Regions from separate parts of the Salicola sp. AFF1 genome, predicted to be linked through region 3. Evidence: predicted binding sites of a transcription regulator. Region 3 holds the regulator's gene; each other region holds the start of a gene.
What was found. The regulator sigma-54, encoded in region 3, starts transcription at its own class of promoters, with help from an activator protein. The targets are predictions, from matches to a motif close to TGGCACNNNNNTTGCTNT.
Positions count from the first base shown of each region.

Region 1 (6,639 bases), on a different contig from region 3:
CCAGACAAACTTACCCAGGCCCGGGCTCTGGGCCAGCATCTCGGCGGCGATCAGCACCATCCAGGCGATGCCCAGTGACAACCGCAATCCGGTGAAGATCATGGGAATGGCGGAGGGCAGGACCACCCGCCAGACATGGGTGAAAAAGCCCAGCCGCAGGACCCGGCTGACATTGCGCAGATCCTGGCTCACCGCGTTCACACCCATGATGGTGTTCACCAGCGTGGGCCAGAGGCTGCACAGGGCCACCGTGATCATGGAGGTCACGAAGGCCCGCGAAACCATGGGGTCCTCAACGGTGTAGGTGGCGGACACCACCAGTGTGACAATGGGCAGCCAGGCCAGCGGCGAGACCGGCTTGAAGACCTGGATAACCGGGTTCACCGCCTCGTACAGGTACCGGTTCAGCCCCACCACGATGCCCAGCGGGATGGCCAGCAGCGACGCCAGGATGAAACCGGTGAACACCGTCCCCAGGCTCGTCAGGGTCTGGTCGATGAAGGTTTCCTTGCCACTGTAGGGCCGGATGCGGACCTCCGCGTCCGGGTTACGCTCCAGGATCTGCGCATTGCGCTCCTTCTGCATTTCAATGAACTCGGCCGCCCGCTGCTGTTCCTCGACATGATCCGCCCAGAGATTGCCCGCCTGCTCCCAGACGTCGGCGGGCCCGGGCAGACTGCCCAGGGAGGTGGTCACGTTCTGTGCCGCCAGCTGCCACAGCAGCAGGAAGACGAGCACACCGAGCACGGGCATGGTGATGGAGCGCACCAAGCCCTGGGGACTGAACCCGGCCATTTGCTGTTTCACAAAGTCGGTGATCCGCGCCACCGGTGCTGTCTGTTGCATAACGCCTCCTTGGATTGATCAGGGCGTTTCGTCGCCACTGAGGCCGATATCGAAACTGTTGATGTAGGCGTTGGGCTTGCGGCCGTTGTAGGCGTGGCCATCGATGAAGTTGTCCTGCACCGGCTTGAAGCCGTCGATCTCGTCGAAATCCGGGAAATCGGAGGGCTCCATGGTGCCGTCCGCCACCAGCGAGCGCGCCGCCTTCTCGTAGACGCCGGGCTTATAGACCTCGCGCGCTTTCTCCATGTACCAGTCGTTCGACTTGTGCTCGGGGATCTGGCCCCAGCGCCGCATCTGGGTCATGAACCAGATGGCATCGCTGTAGTACGGGTAATTGGCGTTGTGGCGGAAGAAGACGTTGAAGTCCGGCTCCTTGCGCACATCGCCGGGCTCGTACTCAAAGGTCCCCGTCATGGAGTTGGCGATTACGTCTTCATCCGCTCCCACGTAACGCGAGTCCGACAGAATCTCGACCGCTTCCTCGCGGTTGGCGTTGCCGTTCTCATCCAGCCAGTGGGCGGCCCGGATCAGCGCCCGCACCACGCGCAGGTGGGTGTTCGGGTTCTCCTCGGCCCATTCACGCGTGACCCCGAATACTTTCTCCGGGTTGTACGGCCAGATGTCGTGATTGGTGACCACCGGCACCCCGATCTCCATGGCCACCGCCTGCTGGTTCCAGGGTTCGCCCACGCAGTAGCCCTGAATGGTGCCCGCCTCCATGGTGGAGGGCATCTGTGGCGGCGGGGTCACCGACAGGCGGACATCCGCGCCGCTGCGCCCGCTGTTATCCCCTTCCTCAGGGTCATAGAGACCGGGATGAAGCCCTCCAGCAGCCAACCAGTAACGGATCTCGTAGTTGTGCGTGGACAGCGGATACACCATGCCCATATCAAACGACTCGCCTTCTGAGCGGGCTTGCTCCACCACCGGTTTCAGCGCCTCGGCGCTGATGGGATGCGCAGGCTTGCCATCCTCGCGATTGGGAACATGGGGACGCATGGCCTCCCAGACGTCATTCGACACCGTGATCGCATTGCCGTTCAGATCCATACTGAACGCGGTCACGATGTCGGACGAACCACCGCCAACGCCGATGCTGGCCCCGATGGGCTGACCGGCCAGCATATGGGCGCCATCCAGCTCCCCGCGGGCAACCCGGTCCTGGAGCACGCGCCAGTTCGACTGGGCTTCCAGGTCCACGAAGAGACCCTCGTCAAAGAAAAAGTTCTTCTCTTTGGCAATGGCCAGCGGGGCCATGTCGGTCAGCTTGATGAACCCCAGCTTGAGGTCCGGCTTCTCGGCGGGCCCGATCGTTTCGGCGCCCACCGGCAGGGTACTGATCAGGCCTGCCAACAACAGTGCACCCGTACCACGCTTGATCTGCCTGTTCCCGTTCATGAGACTGTCTCCCTCTCAACAACCCAAAAAAAAGCGCCTACTCCCATCCGGGAGCAGGCGCCTTTGCCATCACACATCATTCTCTGGTGTGCAGTTCCCTCTGCACTCGGTCGCCACGCCAGTCCGTGCCATGGCGAACCGTCATCCGTTCCGTGGCCACCCTCCTGAAGCAGGAAGCGTGCCACGTTATTATGTTACTGATTCAAAAAAGATTTCCTGAAATTCTAATAGGCCTGCCCCGTTGCTGGCGAGCGATTCGGGTGCAGCACCACGGCCCTGTGCACCGGCGCGGATCAGCCGCTGCCCCCGGTGGCGATCAGGGCATCGGAAGCGACCTCGACCTGGCCTCGACCGCCCTCAACCACAAACGGCTGGCCGTGTTCGCCCTCCTCCTTGTAGTCCATGGCGGGCGCATCCAGACCCAGGCTGTGCGCCACCCGGCGGTACAGGTCGGGACGGAAGATGGCGTCCAGATCCGGTGAGCCAGACACCTGTGTCCCCTGACCGCTCAACCGCATGCGCGAGAGCAGCCACTGCGCCTGGGATAGCCAGGGGAAATTGGCGCTCTGGCGGAAAAAATGCTGCTGAACCCGGGGATGGAACAGCCACTGACCCGGAGCCCCCATGGGCTCAATGGCATGACCCAGGTAGTCCGGTTGCACCAGATGACGGTAGACCGTTTCCCGATTGGCCGGGTCATCCAGCCAGCGGCAACACCGGACCAGCGCCCGCATCAGCGCCTGGGTCTGCTCCGGGTTGGCCTCCGCCCAGTCCCGGCGCAGACCCAGGCGTTTCTCGGGGGCGTTCTGCCAGACCTGGCAGCCGGTGGCCAGGATCCGGCCAACACCGTGGTACTCCATCAGCGAGTTCCAGGGTTCCCCAACACAGGCCAGATCAACACTGCCTTCGGCCAGGGCCGTCATCATGTCCGGCGGCGGCACGGTCACCAGTTCCAGGCCTGCTCCGGGCTCAAGGCCGCCACTGGCCAGCCAGTCGAGAAGCTGGAGGTAGTGGCTGGACCAGGCGTAAACAATCCCCAGCCGCACCGGCTGGCGGCTGGACGCCACGACCCGCCCCAGCGCGCGGGCTGCCCCGGCGGGTTCGGACAGGTTGAAGCCCGTGGCATCCAGCTGCTCATGCAGGGCGCGGCTGGCCGTGATGGCATTACCGTTGCGGCTGAGCACCATGGGACTGATCACCGGGCATGGTGGCGCCCCAAGCCCCATGTTGATGGCCAGGGTCATGGGCCCCAGCATTTGCGCACCATCCAGCATGCCCACGCCAACCCGATCCCGCAGGCTGGACCACGAGGGCTGGCGGTGAAGACTGACGCTCAAGCCCTCCTGCTCAAAAAATCCCGCCTCCCGAGCCATGATCAGGGGCGCTGCATCCAGCAGCGGAATAAACCCCAGGCGGATGCCGTTGTCCGTTGCCATAATGTTCATCCCGTCACTCATCCATCGCCTCCGGGGATCCGGCACCCTCGCCGCCTTCAAGCGCCTCAATCAGCTGGCGCGCGACCTCGCTGAGTTTCTGGTTCCGGTCCATTGCCAACTTGCGCATACTGTGGAACGCCTCATCTTCGGAACATTTCTGCTTCTTCATCAGCAACCCCTTGGCCCGCTCAATGTCCTTGCGGTCCTCCAGCGCCGTTCGCGTTTCCTCAAGCTGGTTGCGCAGGGACTGGAAGGCCTCAAAGCGCGCAACCGCCACCTCCACGATCGGCTTGACCCGGTGCTGTTCCAGGCCGTCCACAATGTAGGCGCTGACGCCCGCGCTCACGGCCTGCTGGATGGTCTGGCTGTCGCTGTCGTCGCTGGCAAAGAACACCACCGGCCGGGGCGCATGCTCATTGAGCGCTGACATGGATTCGATGGTATCCCGATCCGGGGAATCCATATCGATGATCACCACATCCGGCTCCTCCTGGACCACGGCCGCCACCAGCCCGCGCGCGCTGTTGCGCTGGCCCACCACCTGGTAGCCCTCGGAGGTCAGCGCATCGCACACCATCGCTGCCCGCTCCGGTTCATTATCCACCAGCATGACTCGCACACCGTTCTGATCCGCCGACATGCTTCACCCTCAATCTCGATTCGGCCGTCCCACAGCAAAAGCCACGCCAACCCTCAGTGAAGCCCTCAAAACCGCTTCCAGAGCCCATCACTGCCCCAACACAGTGCAGCCTGCCCCGTAACGGGACACCAGCAGGCCCAACAGCCCCGGTTACAGGCCATTCAGAGCAGGCACGGGAAATGCTTGATGAAACGCAAATCTGCGTCATCACAGACAACGGGCACCGTGGCCCGGTCGCTACCCCTGTTCCGGGGATCGGCGGCCGGGCCTTTTTTATTCAGGGAGACTCCATCATGGGCTGCAAGACCACCTGCCCCTACTGCGGCGTCGGCTGCGGTGTTGAGGCCAACGCCGAGGGCGACGGCCTCGCCCCCGTGCGGGGCGACCCCGATCACCCTGCCAATGCCGGGCGGCTTTGCGTTAAGGGCTCGGCGCTGCATGAAACCCTCGGCGCCCAGGACCGCCTGACGCGGCCCCGAATCCAGGGAAAGGACACGGACTGGCAGGAAGCGATCGCCTACCTGGCCGGTGAAATGGGCCGCCTGCGGCGGGATCAGGGAGGGGAATCCATTGCTTTTTACCTCTCTGGCCAACTCCTGACCGAGGACTACTATGTGGCCAACAAGTTCGCCAAAGGCTTCATTGGTACGCCCCATGTGGATACCAACTCCCGGCTGTGCATGTCCTCCGCCGTCGCCGCCCACAAGCGCGCTTTCGGGGAGGATGCGGTGCCAGGCTGCTACGAGGACCTGGAGCTGGCTGACCTCCTGGTGCTGGCCGGAGCGAATCCCGCCTGGAACCATCCCATCCTCTACCAGCGCATGCAGAATGCGGGCGCCGATAGGCCTGACCGGCGCATGGTCGTCATCGACCCGCGCCGGACCGCTTCCTGTGACCAGGCTGACCTTCACCTTGCCCTGCGGCCGGGCACCGATGCCATCCTCTGGAATGGACTTCTCTGCTGGCTGGCCGATACCGGCACGCTGGATGAGAACTGGATCAACGCGCACTGCAACGACCCCCAGGCGTCCCTGCAGGCCGCCCGCGACAGTGCGCCGGACCCGGAAACGGTTGCGGCACGCTGTGACCTGGCCCTGGAGGATGTACGCACCTTCTTTGAATGGTTCGCGGCCACCCCGCGCACCACCAGCTTCTGGTCCCAGGGCCTGAACCAGTCCCGATCCGGGACCGACAAGGCCAACGCCATCATCAACTGCCACCTGGCTACCGGCCGCATTGGCCGCCCGGGCGCGACGCCCTTCTCCATTACCGGCCAGCCCAATGCCATGGGCGGCCGCGAGGTTGGCGGTCTTGCCAACCAGCTGGCCGCCCACATGGATTACGACACACCCAGCGCCCGGGAGGCCCTGACCCGGTTCTGGCAAGCGCCGGCCCTGCCCACGGGACCGGGCCACAAAGCCATTGACCTGTTTGAGGCTATTGAGCGCGGTGAGATCCAGTGCGTGTGGATCATGGCCACCAATCCCCTGGTCTCGCTCCCGGACCCCGAACGGGCACGCAACGCCCTGGCGCAGTGCCCGCTGGTGATCGTCTCGGACTGCGTGGCGGACACCGACACCCTGGCCCTGGCGGATGTGGCCCTGCCGGCCATGGGGTGGGCCGAGAAGGACGGTACTGTGACCAACTCGGAACGCTGTATCTCGCGCCAGCGTGGCCTGGTTCCCGCCGTGGGCGAGGCCCGCCCGGACTGGTGGATCATCAGCGCCGTAGCCCAGGCCCTGGGATTCCGGGATGCGTTCGACTACGCCGGCCCCGCCGCCATATTCCGGGAACATGCCCGTGCCTCAACCCTGTCCGGACACCCGGGACAGCAGTTCAACCTGGCGGCGCTGGCAGACATGACGGATGCGGACTATGACGCCATGGCCCCCGTCCGCTGGCCGGTCACACCCACGCACCCCAGAGGGCGTGCCCGGCTGTTCGAAGAGGGCGGCTTTGCCACCCCGGACGGACGCGCCCGCTTCATGCCCACCCAGCCGGCCAGCGGCACCACGGTTTCCCGCCCCCTGCGGGTGACCAGCGGGCGCATTCGCGACCAGTGGCATACGATGACCCGCACCGGCCGAGCCCCGCGCCTGCTCCAGCACCTGTGCGAGCCCTTCATCGAGGCAAACCCGGAGGACCTGACAGCGCACCGTATCAACAACGGCGACCTGGCCTGGCTCAGCAACGGCCAGGGCCGGTATCTGGGCCGGGCACGGGCCAGTGAGGGCATGCGGCGCGGGGAGGTCTTCATTCCCATCCACTGGAACCATTGTTTCACCGCCCACGGACTGGCCTCGGCGCTGTTTCCGCGCG
Region 1 covers NZ_JBXAYL010000017.1:43,326-49,964, reverse strand. Annotated here, with positions in the region: gene AC1RQI_RS12025 (ABC transporter permease) at 1-846, opposite strand, end outside; gene AC1RQI_RS12020 (CmpA/NrtA family ABC transporter substrate-binding protein) at 865-2,244, opposite strand; gene AC1RQI_RS12015 (CmpA/NrtA family ABC transporter substrate-binding protein) at 2,538-3,701, opposite strand; gene AC1RQI_RS12010 (ANTAR domain-containing response regulator) at 3,694-4,320, opposite strand; gene AC1RQI_RS12005 (nitrate reductase) at 4,500-6,639, shown strand, end outside.
Region 1: a site for sigma-54 is predicted at 2,411-2,428, ahead of AC1RQI_RS12020 (CmpA/NrtA family ABC transporter substrate-binding protein). Genes of this name have one in related genera too.

Region 2 (6,639 bases), on a different contig from region 3:
GACAGACGGGGTGGTCGCCCGGGCGGCCGAAAAGCTCCGGATCCGCCGCACCACGCTGGTCGAGAAAGTTCGCAAGTACGGGCTCAGAGAGGATTCCGAGTCCTGAAGCCGTGACAAAAAATTGGCTTCCGTGTGACCGGATGTTTTTTATCTGCCGATTTATAAAGGAAAAATTAACGGTGGCATGAAATCTGCAGAGGTCTCCCTGAACTGAACGGGAAGCCGCGCATGGGGCGTGGCGTCGGTACGGGAGACTCCCATGAGCCAGCAGACATCCGAGCGCAACGAGGCCGCGGCCGCTGACAATGCGGCCGCGGATGCCAACGACAAGGTGACCTCTCTCTTCGGTGCCCGCCAGGAGCCCGAGACTGGTCCGGTGGATGAGGCGCTTGACCTGTTCAATCAGATGTCACGCCAGATCACGGATTCCTACCGGACTCTGGAGGAACGGGTCAATGAACTGGCGGGACGCCTCAGCAGCGAAGAGCGGCGTCGTCGTGATGAGCTGGAAGAGCGTGAGAAGGTCGCCAACAGGCTTTCGACCCTGCTGGATGTGTTGCCCGCTGGTGTCGTGGTTCTGGACAGCCAGGGCGTCATCAGCCAGTGCAACCCGGCCGCCGTGGAGCTGCTGGATGAGCCCCTCGAAGGCGAGCGTTGGGTGGATGTTATCCAGAGGGCTTTTGCGCCGCGGCGTGATGATGGCCATGAGGTCTCCCTTAACGACGGTCGCCGGGTGAACATCGAGATCCGTTCCATGGACAACGAGCCCGGCCAGCTCATCCTGCTCACCGACCTCACTGAAACCCGTGAGCTGCAGTCGCGCCTTGCACGTTCCGAACGCCTTTCCTCCATGGGCCGCATGGTCGCCTCTCTCGCCCACCAGATCCGGACGCCGCTTTCGGCGGCCATGCTCTATGCAGGCCATCTCTACGAAGAGGATCTGGATGCGGCGATGCGTGAGCGATGCGCCGGCAAGCTGATGGCACGCCTGCAACATCTGGAGCAGCAGGTTCGGGACATGCTGATTTTTGCCCGGGGGGATATCCGGCTGGCAGAGCAGCTGCGTATTGGTGAGTGGGTGGAGGCGGTCGTCCAGAATGCGGAAACGTCGCTCCAGACGCGTCGCGCTACGCTGACCGTGCCTGAGCAGCTGCCCGAAGGCGTCATCGCCTGCAATCGGGAGGCGCTGGTTGGCGCCTGCCTGAACCTGATCAACAACAGCCTTGAAGCGGGCGCGGACGAACTGGCGCTGAGCGTTTTCGAGCAGGGCGGAGAAGTCCGTTTCTGTCTTAAGGATAACGGGCCGGGTCTGTCTGCCGAAGAAGCTGAGCGCGTAACGGAGGCGTTTGTCACCACCAAATCCCATGGCACTGGCCTGGGGCTGGCGGTGGTCAATGCGGTAGCCCAGGCCCACAAGGGACGGTTTGAGCTGGCATCCGACGGGCAAAACGGCACGAGCGCCATCATGACGCTGCCGTTGGCCGGGCCACACAATGAGTGATCCCGCGGTTTCATCGGAGAGGTAGTCATGGCGAAACAGAAGATATTGATTGTTGAAGACGACGGGGAGCTGCGAGAGGCACTGGTGACCACGCTGGAGGTTAAGCGCTATCGCGTAAGCGAGGCGGCCACTGGCGAGGAGGCCCTGGAAAAACTGGCGGCTGGCCCCGTGGATCTGGTGATCAGTGACGTGCAGATGCCCGGGATGGACGGGATCACCCTTCTGGCGGAGATCCAGCGTCATCATCCGGGCATCCCTGTGTTGCTGATGACTGCCTATGGCCGGATTGAGCAAGCGGTCTCTGCCATGCAGGCCGGGGCGGTGGACTATTTGGCCAAACCCTTTGAGCCACAGGTGCTGACGGACATCGTAGCGCGGATTCTGGGCGGTGCCACGGCCGGCAATACCAGCAAGGCGATTGCCGAGGATGCGGCCAGTCGGCGAATGTTTCAGCTTGCCCGGAAGGTTGCGGGCACGGAGTCCACAGTGCTCATCTGTGGCGAAAGTGGTACCGGCAAGGAAGTGCTCGCCCGTTACATTCATGATGAGTCCAGCCGGGCTTCCCAGCCTTTTGTAGCCATCAATTGTGCGGCGATTCCCGAGAACATGCTGGAGGCGATCCTTTTCGGCCATGAGAAGGGGGCCTTTACCGGGGCCCACCAGGCCTCTCCGGGCAAGTTTGAGCAGGCCAACGGCGGAACGCTGCTGCTGGATGAAATTTCGGAGATGGAGGTCGGTCTTCAGGCCAAGCTCCTTCGGGTACTGCAGGAGCGGGAAGTGGAGCGGGTGGGCGGCCGGCGCAGCATCCAGCTGGATGTGCGCGTGATCGCCACCACCAACCGGGATCTACAGCAGGACGTTGCCGCGGGCCGCTTCCGGGAAGATCTCTACTACCGCCTGGGCGTGTTCCCGTTGCAGTGGCTACCGCTGCGTGAGCGCCGGGATGACATCCTGCCGCTGGCCGAGCACCTGCTGGAAAAGCATGCACGCCAGATGCAGTTGACCGGGGTCACGCTGGACCCGAGTGCGCGCCGCGTTATTCATGAATACGATTGGCCCGGTAATGTGCGGGAGCTGGATAACGCCATCCAGCGTGCCCTGATTCTGCAGCAGGGACAGGTCATTACTGACCGCGATCTGAGCCTGGACCAAAGCATCACCGGGGCCGCCCAGCCGCCCCGGTCATCCATGCCGCAGCCCGGAGATTCTGAGCCTGATGAGGGGGTGGTGGCGTCTGTGGTTTCAGCGCCGGAATCTTCAACGGAAGACGAAGGGGATGCTCAGGATGGGTCCCTTGGGGATGACCTGCGCCAGCGCGAGTTCCGGATCATCCTGCAGACGCTGCGCGATGAACGGGGACGGCGCAAGCAGGCGGCCGAGCGGCTTGGCATCAGCCCCCGGACCCTGAGGTACAAGCTGGCCCAGATGCGTGATTACGGAATCAACCCTGAGGAGGAGTTGGCGCTCATCTGACTCCCCTTCCTCCTGCCTGCCCGGACTCCGGTCCGGGCTTTTTTGTGTCAAAATCACGTCGAGCCATGCGGGGTGTTGCGCTCATTGGGCTGGCCGTTTCCAGTTCCGGATTCCAAGGCTTTGTCATTAAAGGGGAAAATGAATCTGGCCCGGTAATTGCTTCTGGTACCTTAAGACGAAACCGTCCATGGCGTATGCCAGAGCACCGGGAGAAGGCCAATGGTGGAACGAGCTGATGTGAACTCCGTGCTGTCCGATATCCGCGCGCTGCGTGAACAGATGCAGCAGCGCCAGCAGGCACAGCAGCCCGAGCAACTTCGGCCGGAGCAGATGCAGCCGAGCCAGAAGGTTGGCGAAGCGCAACAGGGCGAAGGGACAAGCTTCATGGAAACCCTTCAGGGTGCGGTCAACCACGTGAACGAGCTTCAGCAGACATCATCGGATCTTAAAACCCGTTACACACAGGGCGATCCGGATGTTGACATCACCCGCGTGATGGTGGAAAGCGAAAAGGCGTCGGTGGCCTTCGACGCGACTGTTCAGGTGCGCAACCGTGTTGTGAAGGCCTATGAAGATATCATGAATATGCCGATCTGATTCGGTTCAACGGGATCCGCCCCGCGGCGGTGTGCGGTAACAGGAGCGCACAATGGCGAACGTACCGGCTGAAACGGAACAGACCAACCCGCCGGCCAGCAGTGGTGAGGGAGACACCGAAGGCGGTACTGGCGGCACCAACACCTTCCGGCTGAGTGCTAGCAGCGTCGGGCTGCTGCGTCAGGTGGGGTTGATTGTTGGCCTGGCTGCCAGTGTGGCCCTGGCCGTGACGCTTGTACTCTGGGCGCAGGGGGAGGATTACCAGCCGCTTGTGGGGGATATGAGTGATTACAACCCCAAGGAGCTGACGAACGTACTGGACAGTGCCGGGGTGGATTATCGCATCGAACACCGCAGCGGGGCCCTGCTGGTTGCCAAGAGTGATATCCATGACGCCCGCTTGGCGCTGGCTCGCGAGGGGGTGGCCAAAGACCAGGGAATGGGCTTTGAGATCATCATGCAGGACCAGGGGCTGGGCACATCCCAGTTCATGGAGAAGGCCCGCTTCCACCGCAGCCTTGAAGGTGAGCTGGCGCGCACGATCAAAGCCATGGATTCGGTACGTAGCTCGCGCGTTCACCTGGCCATTCCCGAGGATTCCGTCTTTGTTAATGACAACCGCAACCCGACGGCATCGGTCATGGTGAACCTGGGTGGCGGTCGCCGCATGAGCGAAGTGCAGGTTCGTTCGGTCATCAACCTGGTGGCTGGCAGTGTGCCCCAGATGAGTCGCGAGGATGTCACGGTCGTGGACCAGAAAGGGCACCATCTCTCCGCGAATGCCACCAACGAGAATGCCCAACAGATGGCCCAAAAGCTGCAGATGCAGCGGCAGGTTGAGAAGCGGCTCAAGGAACGGGTGGCAGGCATTCTGGCGCCGATCATGGGGCGTGACCGGTTCAATGCGGAAGTCTCGGTGGATATGGACTTCAAGGCGGTTGAGCAGGCTGAGGAGGTTTTCAACCCGGAACAACAGGCGCTGCGCAGCGAAAAGACCGTAGAGGAGGTTAATGCCCAGGGCGAGACAGGCGGTATTCCCGGAGCATTGTCCAATCAGCCGCCAGGCGAAGCCGAGGCCCCGGAGCAGGCTGGCGGCCAGGAGGGCGGTGAAGGTGGCAGTGGCTCCCGCAGTTCCCGGAGCTCTGCCACCCGGAACTATGAAGTGGATCGGCTGCTTAGTTTTACGCGTGAAGAGCCCGGCTCCCTTAATCGTCTAAGCGTGGCGGTAGCGGTGGATGATCTCAAGCGCACGAATCCGGAAACCGGGGAAGTAAGCCAGGTTGAGTGGCCCAAGGCCGAGCTGGAACGCCTCACACGGCTCATCCGGGATGCTGTGGGCTTTTCCGCGGCCCGCGGTGACAGCGTGACCGTTGTCAACACTGGGTTTGCGGAGCAGAAAGAGCCCGAGATAGAGCCTCCTCCCTTCTACAAGCAGCCCTGGTTCCAGGAAAGCATCCGGCCGGTGATTGCGGGCCTGGTGATTATTGCGCTCGCCCTTCTGCTGGTACGGCCCACCCTCAAGACACTCGCAGCGGGTGGCAAGGGCGGTGGCGAGGGTGGCGAAGCCGGTGAGTCCGACCTTGAAGGACTGGGTGGTCTGGAGGATATTGAGGGCAGTGAATCAATTCGTTCAGCAATGGGCAGTGGCGACGATCGGCTTTTGCCGGATACCGGTGAAGGCTATGATAGGGAGTTGAACGCCGTGAAAGGGTTGATCGCGGAAGACCCCGCCAGGGTGGCCCAGGTAGTCCGTCAGTGGGTGAACGCGGATGAGTGATGAACAGAACTCAGGCGGTCGTGCCCAGCCCTCGCGCCAGCTGGGGCGGGTCGAACAGGCCGCGATACTGCTTATGACACTGGGCGAGGAGGACGCTGCCCAGATCCTCAAGCACATGGGGCCGAAGGAGGTCCAGCGGGTCGGGATGGCCATGTCCCAGCTTCAGGATGTCCCCAAGAACGACGTGGAGTACGTTGTGGGCGAGTTTTTCGAAGCGGTTGGGGGGCAGACTGGTCTGGGCGTGGGCGCCGACGACTACATCCGCTCGGTGCTCACCAATGCCCTGGGCGAGGAAAAGGCCGGCAGCCTGATTGACCGCATCCTGATCGGCGGTAACACCACCGGGCTGGACACCCTCAAGTGGATGGAGCCCCGAGCGGTGGCGGACATCATCCGCTACGAACACCCGCAGATCCAGGCGATCGTGGTGTCCTACCTGGATCCGGACCAGTCCGCCGAAATCCTGGGATCGCTGGACGACAAAGTCCGGCTCGATGTGATGATGCGCGTGGCGTCGCTGGAATCCATACAGCCACAGGCGCTTCAGGAACTCAACACCATTCTGGAGAAACAGTTTTCGGGCGGCGCTGGTGGTCAGGCCAGCCGTATCGGTGGGATCCAGCGTGCAGCGGACATCATGAACTACATGGACCGCAGCATTGAAGGCCAGCTGATGGATTCCGTGAAGGACATGGATCCGGATCTTGGTAGTGAGATTGAGGATCTGATGTTCGTTTTCGACAACCTCAAGGACGTGGACGACCGGGGCATCCAGTCGCTGCTCCGGGAGGTCTCCTCCGACGTTCTGGTGGTGGCGCTCAAGGGTGCGGAGGACGAAGTGAAGGAGAAGATCTTCAAGAACATGTCCAAGCGCGCCGGCGAGCTCCTGAAAGACGACCTGGAGGCAAAGGGGCCGGTCAAGGTTTCCGAGGTGGAGGCCGCGCAGAAGGAAATCATCACCATTGCCCGGCGCATGGCCGAAAGCGGCGACATTGTGCTGGGTGGTTCCGGCGAGGAAATGCTCTAGATGACCCGCTACTCGCATCGCGACCGGATACCGTCCGAGGACCTTACCGCCTATGAACGCTGGGAAATGCCGCTGCTTGATGAAAACGGCCAGCGGCGGGCGGCGGTGGAAGAGGTTGAGGAAGAGGCGGTTCAGCCGCTGACGGCCGAGCAGCTGGAGGCCATCCATAATGAGGCGCGCGAGGAGGGCTACAACGCGGGCTTTGAATCCGGCAAGACCGAAGGCATGGACCAGGGCGCTCGAGAAGGCTACCGGGTGGGCTAT
Region 2 covers NZ_JBXAYL010000016.1:7,653-14,291, forward strand. Annotated here, with positions in the region: gene AC1RQI_RS11445 (sigma-54 dependent transcriptional regulator) at 1-106, shown strand, start outside; gene AC1RQI_RS11450 (sensor histidine kinase) at 260-1,501, shown strand; gene AC1RQI_RS11455 (sigma-54-dependent transcriptional regulator) at 1,529-2,974, shown strand; gene fliE (flagellar hook-basal body complex protein FliE) at 3,194-3,571, shown strand; gene fliF (flagellar basal-body MS-ring/collar protein FliF) at 3,624-5,348, shown strand; gene fliG (flagellar motor switch protein FliG) at 5,341-6,375, shown strand; gene AC1RQI_RS11475 (flagellar assembly protein FliH) at 6,376-6,639, shown strand, end outside.
Region 2: a site for sigma-54 is predicted at 3,120-3,137, ahead of fliE (flagellar hook-basal body complex protein FliE). Genes of this name have one in related genera too.

Region 3 (6,639 bases):
TCCACCACGGTAACGCTGGTGATGGGTGACGCCCTGGCCGTGGCATTGCTTGAGGCGCGTGGGTTCGGTGCCGAGGACTTCGCTTTCTACCACCCCGGCGGCACCCTCGGTCGGCGTCTGCTGCTGAAGGTCTCGGACCTCATGCATACGGATGATGCCCTGCCGCGGGTGACACAGCAGACCCCGCTGGGCGAGGCATTGCTGGAGGTCTCCCGCAAAGGACTGGGGATGACCGCAGTGATCGATGACAGCCACCGGGTTATCGGCATCTTCACTGATGGCGACCTGCGCCGGACCCTGGACCAGGGGGTGGATATTCATGCCACCCCGATCGGCGATGTCATGACCAGCCACTGTCGCACCGTGGGGCAGAACATTCTCGCCGCAGAAGCGCTCAAGGTTATGGAGGACAGCAAGATCAACGGCCTGCTCGTAACCGACGACGACCACCGGCTGACCGGCGCACTCAACATGCATGACCTGCTTCGCGCGGGTGTGGTCTAGGAGGCCCATGTAATGACACCCTCCCCGAATGTGAGTGAACGCGGTGCCAGGATCCAGCTTCTGGCCATGGATGTGGATGGCGTACTGACCGACGGCAGCCTCTACTTCGCTGCCAGCGGGGACGAGCTCAAGGCCTTCAGCATCCTCGATGGGCAGGGGTTACGCCTGATCCAGAAACAGGGGCTGCTCACCGCGTTTATCACCGGCCGCACCTCCGCGCTCACGGAAAACAGGGCCCGCAATCTGGATATCGACCACCTGATCCAGAACCGTACCGATAAGCTTACGGCCCTGCGGGAACTGGCGGAACGCACCTCGGTGCCGCTTGAGGCCATGGCCTATGTGGGCGACGACCTGCCGGACCTCGCTGCCATCGAAACCGTGGGCGTAGGCATCAGTGTGCCCAACGGCTGCGCTGCCGTGCGAACGGCAGCGCAATGGTGCACCACCACCCCTGGTGGGCAGGGCGCCATCCGAGAAGTTTGCGAATGGCTTCTGGCATGCCGTGGTGTGCTCGATCAGCTGATTGACGGGTACCGCGCGCCATGAAAGAGCCTAACTGGATCATGCCCACCTGGCTCCGAGACCGCTCCATTGCCCTGTGGGGCATGGTTGGTCTCGTTCTTCTTGGCCTGGCCGTTGTGGTCATCCAGGAAGAGGACCCGATACGCGACACCACGGCCAGCGACCTGCGCGGCCCCAAGAAACCGGACGGTTTCGTGACTCATGCCACCTTTCGGTCCTTTGATGGCGAGGGCAGGCTCAACACCCGTATCCGTACCCGCCGTGCGGAGCAGTTCCAAACGGAGGACCGGGTCACCATGGAAAAACCCCATGCCATGCTGCTGGGCCGCAAGGGCGGCGCGCCCTGGTTCGTGAGCGCCCATACCGGTCTGTATCACCCCGATGCGACGGAACTGACTCTGGAACAGGATGTCCGGGCCCGCCACCGCAGCGCCGAACGCGGCGATGTGCTTATCCTCAGCGAACGCATGACGCTGGATAACAACCGACGGATTGTGCAGACTGACGCTCCGGTGACCCTGATCGACCGCAGCAGCGTGACCCAGGCCGTCGGCATGACCGGCTGGATCAACGACCGCGCCTTCAGGCTTGAAAATGACGTCAGCACCCGCTTATTCAACCGCTGACCTACAGGGGAGATAGCCCGCTCATGACCAACCCGGCACGCGCCCGACAAGCCTGGCGGCTCCTGGCAGGCCTGCTAACGGCCGGCCTTATACTCCCTGCGCACGCCTTCAATCTGGACTCGGACAACCCCATCAAGGTGGCATCCGACAATGCCCGGCTGGATGACCAGCAGGGAACCGCCACCTATTCGGGTAATGTACGCGTAAGCCAGGGCGAAGCGCTTTTGACCGCGGACAAGGTCATACTCTACCGGGGTAACAGCCAGAACCTCAGCCGCATGGAAGCCACCGGCAACCCCGCCACCTATAAGCAGCCGCAAACGGAACAGGCCCCAGCGGTCTATGCCGAAGGCAAGACGATCATCTATGAAGCCAAGGAAGAACGCATCATCTTCGAGCGAGAAGCCCTGATCCGCCAGCAGGGTGACCGGTTCCGGGGCAACCGGATCGTGTACGACGTGGGCGAACGCATCGTAACCGCCTCCAGCTCGGAAGACGACGACCAGGACCGGGTGGAGATGACCATCCAGCCGGACCGCGATTCCCCTGACAACAACGGCAGTAACTGAGCACCCCCATGGCGACACTGGAAGCCCTGAACCTGGCCAAGAGCTACCGCCGCCACCCAGTGGTGATGGACGTCTCCCTTGCCATCCAGAGTGGCCAGATTGCGGGGCTTCTGGGGCCCAACGGGGCCGGCAAGACCACCTGCTTCTACATGATTGTGGGCCTGGTCCCCCACGACCGGGGCCGCATCCGGATCGACAACCGCGACATCACCCACCTGCCCATGCACGGCCGGGCCCGGGCAGGCATCGGCTATCTGCCCCAGGAGGCTTCGGTCTTCCGGCGCCTGACGGTGGCGGAGAACCTCATGGCCATCCTGCAAACACGCAGCGACCTTACGAAGGCACAACGGCAAGAGCGCATGGAAGCGCTGTTACGTGAATTCCACATCAGCCACATCCGCAACAGCCTTGGGATGAGCCTATCCGGCGGGGAGCGCCGACGCGCCGAAATCGCCCGCGCCCTGGCCGTGGAACCGGCTTTCATCCTGCTGGATGAGCCCTTTGCTGGCGTGGATCCGATCTCGGTCAGCGACATCAAGCAGATCGTGCGCCAGGTACGTGACCGCGGCATTGGGGTGCTGATCACCGACCACAATGTGCGCGAAACGCTCGACATCTGTGAGACCGCCTACATCGTCAGCGAAGGCCACATCATCGCCTCCGGCACCGCCGAGGACATCCTTGCCAACCAGCAGGTCAAGGAAGTCTACCTGGGCGACGAGTTCCGTCTGTAACACGTGCACTCTGGAACCGTTGTCGCCCTGCCCAGTTCGCCTGTACACTCGATCCAGAAGGGGTAAGCAAAATCCCTGCCGGTCCTCTGGAGGACCCATTAAGGTTTCTAAATGCTGGACAATCGGGAACGGGAAAGCAGTCGATGGTCATGAAAGCGTCCCTGCAGTTGAAGATGGGCCAACAGCTCACCATGACGCCCCAGCTGCAGCAGGCAATACGGTTACTCCAGCTCTCCACTCTCGACCTGCAGCAGGAAATCCAGCAACAGCTGGAATCCAACCCCATGCTTGAAACCGCCGAGGAAGCCGAGGCGGAGACGGATACCGACACCGATACTGAGGCCGATCAGGCAGCGGACAGCGGCGACGGCGACCATGAAAGCGCTGAAACCACCGGCGAAGGGGGAGAGGAGCCGAGTACCAGCAATACCGACGCCAGCAGCTCGGAGAACGAGAACTGGCAGGACAACAGCGAGATCCCCGACAACCTGCCCGTGGATACCGCCTGGGATGACGTCTACCAGAGCGCTCCCGCCACTCCCGCTGCCTCACGCCCCGAAGACGATGGCAGCGAAATGGATTTCGAGAGCCGCAACAGCCGCGGCGAAACCCTTCAGGATCACCTGCTCTGGCAACTCAACCTCACTCCCATGTCCGAGCGCGACCGGGTCATCGCCCATGCTCTGGTTGATGCCACCGACAACGCCGGCTATCTGACCCAGGGCCTGGAAGAAATCCACCAGGGGCTCAGTGCGGCGGACGACGAAGACCCGCTGGAAATGGACGAAGTCGAGGCGGTCCTGCACCGCATCCAGCACTTTGATCCGCCCGGCGTTGCCGCGCGGGACCTGCGGGAATGCCTGCTGATCCAGCTCAACCAGCTGCCCCCGGACACCCCCTGGCTCAAGCAGGCACGGCTGGTCGTCAGCCATTACATTCAGCTGCTCGGCAACCGGGACTACCGCCAGCTCATGCGCCGCAGCCGTCTCAGCGAAGCGCAACTCAAGGAGGTTCTGGGCCTGATCCAGAGCCTTAACCCGCGCCCCGGTGATGCCATCGGTGAGGACGAAACGGAGTACGTGGTCCCGGACGTCATCGTCTCCCGCCAGGAAGGACGCTGGAAAATTGAACTCAATCCGGAAATCGCCCCCCGGCTCCAGGTGAACAACCTGTATGCGTCGCTCATCCGCCAGTCCGATGCCAGCGCCGACAACACCTACCTGAAGGATCAGCTCCAGGAAGCGAAGTGGTTCATCAAAAGTCTTCAGAGCCGTAACGAGACGCTGTTGAAAGTCGCCTCCCAGATCGTCGATCATCAACAGAAGTTCTTCGAGGAAGGCGAGGAAGCGATGAAGCCGCTGATCCTCTCCGAGATCGCCCAGGCTGTGGACATGCATGAGTCCACCATTTCCCGTGTCACCACCCAGAAGTACATGCATACCCCCAGGGGCATTTACGAGCTCAAGTATTTCTTCTCCAGTCACGTGAGCACGGACGAAGGCGGCGAATGCTCATCCACCGCCATCCGCGCCATGATCCGCAAGCTCATCAACGAGGAGGAAAGCCGGAAACCGCTGAGTGACAACCGCATAGCGACTATACTCAGTGACCAGGGCATCAATGTGGCGCGCCGAACGGTTGCCAAATACCGCGAGGCGATGCACATCCCGCCCTCAAACGAGCGCAAACGTCTCGTCTAGAGGGCCTGACGCCTGTATGATGGCCACCTTCCGGTGGCCGGGCCTAAGCGACAACAGGAGCGGACTATGCAACTCAACATTTCAGGTCACCACATCGAGCTGACAGAAGCCCTGAAGGACTATGTCCGGAGCAAGATGGAAAAACTTGAACGGCATACGGACCAGATCAGCAACACCCAGGTGACGCTGTCGGTGGTCAAGCAAAGGCAGACCGCCGAAGCCACGCTCCACGTTACCGGGGGCGACATCAACGCCAAGGCCCAGCACGACGATATGTACGCGGCGATCGATCAGCTTGTGGACAAGCTTGACCGGCAAATTCTCAAACACAAGGAAAAGCAGGTGGAACGCCAGCACGGTGCGGCCACCCGCTGATCCCAAGCGGTATCCATGGTCCATTCATCACTGTCCATCGAATCCATTCTTGCCCCGGAGCTGGCCCTCTGTGGCGTTCCGGGGACCAGCAAGAAGCGCATCCTCGAGACCATTGCCGAGAGAGTAGCCCAGCACTACCCGGAGCTTGAGGAAAACCAGATCTTCAATAATCTGGTTGCACGGGAGCGTCTTGGCAGCACCGGCATCGGGCAAGGCATCGCCATCCCGCACTGCCGGCTGGAAGACTGTAAGCGCGTAGTAGGCGCGCTACTGACGCTGGACGCCCCCATCAACTTTGATGCCATCGACAGTGAACCGGTGGACCTGCTGTTCGTGCTCCTGGTGCCGCAGAATGCCACCAGTGAGCACCTGGAACTGCTCAGCCAGCTGGCCGAGAAGTTCAATGACCGCAGCCTGTGCCGGCGCCTGCGCCAGTGCCAGGACTCGCAGGAACTGTACGACCTGATCGTCGCCAGCGAAAAAGCGTCCCAGTAACGTCGCCCTTACCCACACGGCGGGAGATCGGCCTGTGAAACTGACCATCGTAAGCGGCCGCTCGGGCTCCGGCAAAAGCACGGCCCTGCATGTACTGGAAGACCTTGGCTATTACTGCATCGACAACCTGCCCATCGGGCTGCTCCAGCCGCTGACACGCAAGGCCCTGGAATCCGATGAGCAGCAACGCGACGTCGCGGTCAGCATTGACGCGCGCAACCTCTCCGCGGACATCGCCGATTTTGAAAACCTCTACCGCCAGCTCCAGCATCCAGAGCTGAGGGTGGAAATCATCTACCTGGATGCGGCGGACAGCATCCTGCTGCAGCGCTTCCACCAGACACGGCGCAAGCATCCGCTGAGCACCTCCGCCCGCTCCCTTTCCGAGGCGATCCAGGATGAAAAGAGCCTGCTGGAACCGATTGCGCGACTGGCGGACCTGCATATCGATACCACTGAACGCTCCATGTACGAACTGCGAGACATGGTGCGTGAACGCATCGTCGGGCGTGACGAACAACAGATGGCGCTGTTGATCCAGTCCTTCGGCTATAAGCACGGCGTTCCCATTGATTCCGATTTCGTCTTCGATGTGCGCTGCCTGCCCAATCCCTTCTGGGATGACTCGCTCCGCAGCTACACCGGACTGGACGCCCCCATCCGCGAGTACCTCAAGGGCCAACCCGGAACGGACGCCCTGCTCGGTGATATCAAGGGATTTCTGGACCGCTGGCTGCCGGCATTCCACACGGTCAACCGCTCCTACATGACCGTCTCCATAGGCTGTACCGGCGGCCAGCACCGATCAGTCTATATGGCCGAAGAACTGGCGAATCACCTGCGGCGCGCGTTCAGCACCGTCCAGGTCCGACACACAGAGCTGCCTGACGCGCCACCGACGCCCTGAACAGCGGAAACGCACATGATCCGAGACACCGTCACCATCATCAACAAACTCGGGCTGCATGCCCGCGCCGCCGCCAAACTCGTGAGCTGTGCCGAACAGTTTGACAGCAGCATCCACCTGGTCCGCGATGACCGGGAGGTGGATGCCAAAAGCATCATGTCCGTTATGATGCTGGCAGCCAGCTGTGGCACAGACATCGAGCTG
Region 3 covers NZ_JBXAYL010000004.1:119,916-126,554, reverse strand. Annotated here, with positions in the region: gene AC1RQI_RS04135 (KpsF/GutQ family sugar-phosphate isomerase) at 1-504, shown strand, start outside; gene AC1RQI_RS04130 (KdsC family phosphatase) at 517-1,053, shown strand; gene lptC (LPS export ABC transporter periplasmic protein LptC) at 1,071-1,655, shown strand; gene lptA (lipopolysaccharide transport periplasmic protein LptA) at 1,679-2,224, shown strand; gene lptB (LPS export ABC transporter ATP-binding protein) at 2,233-2,958, shown strand; gene AC1RQI_RS04110 (RNA polymerase factor sigma-54) at 3,108-4,658, shown strand; gene hpf (ribosome hibernation-promoting factor, HPF/YfiA family) at 4,725-5,033, shown strand; gene ptsN (PTS IIA-like nitrogen regulatory protein PtsN) at 5,049-5,528, shown strand; gene rapZ (RNase adapter RapZ) at 5,563-6,435, shown strand; gene AC1RQI_RS04090 (HPr family phosphocarrier protein) at 6,451-6,639, shown strand, end outside.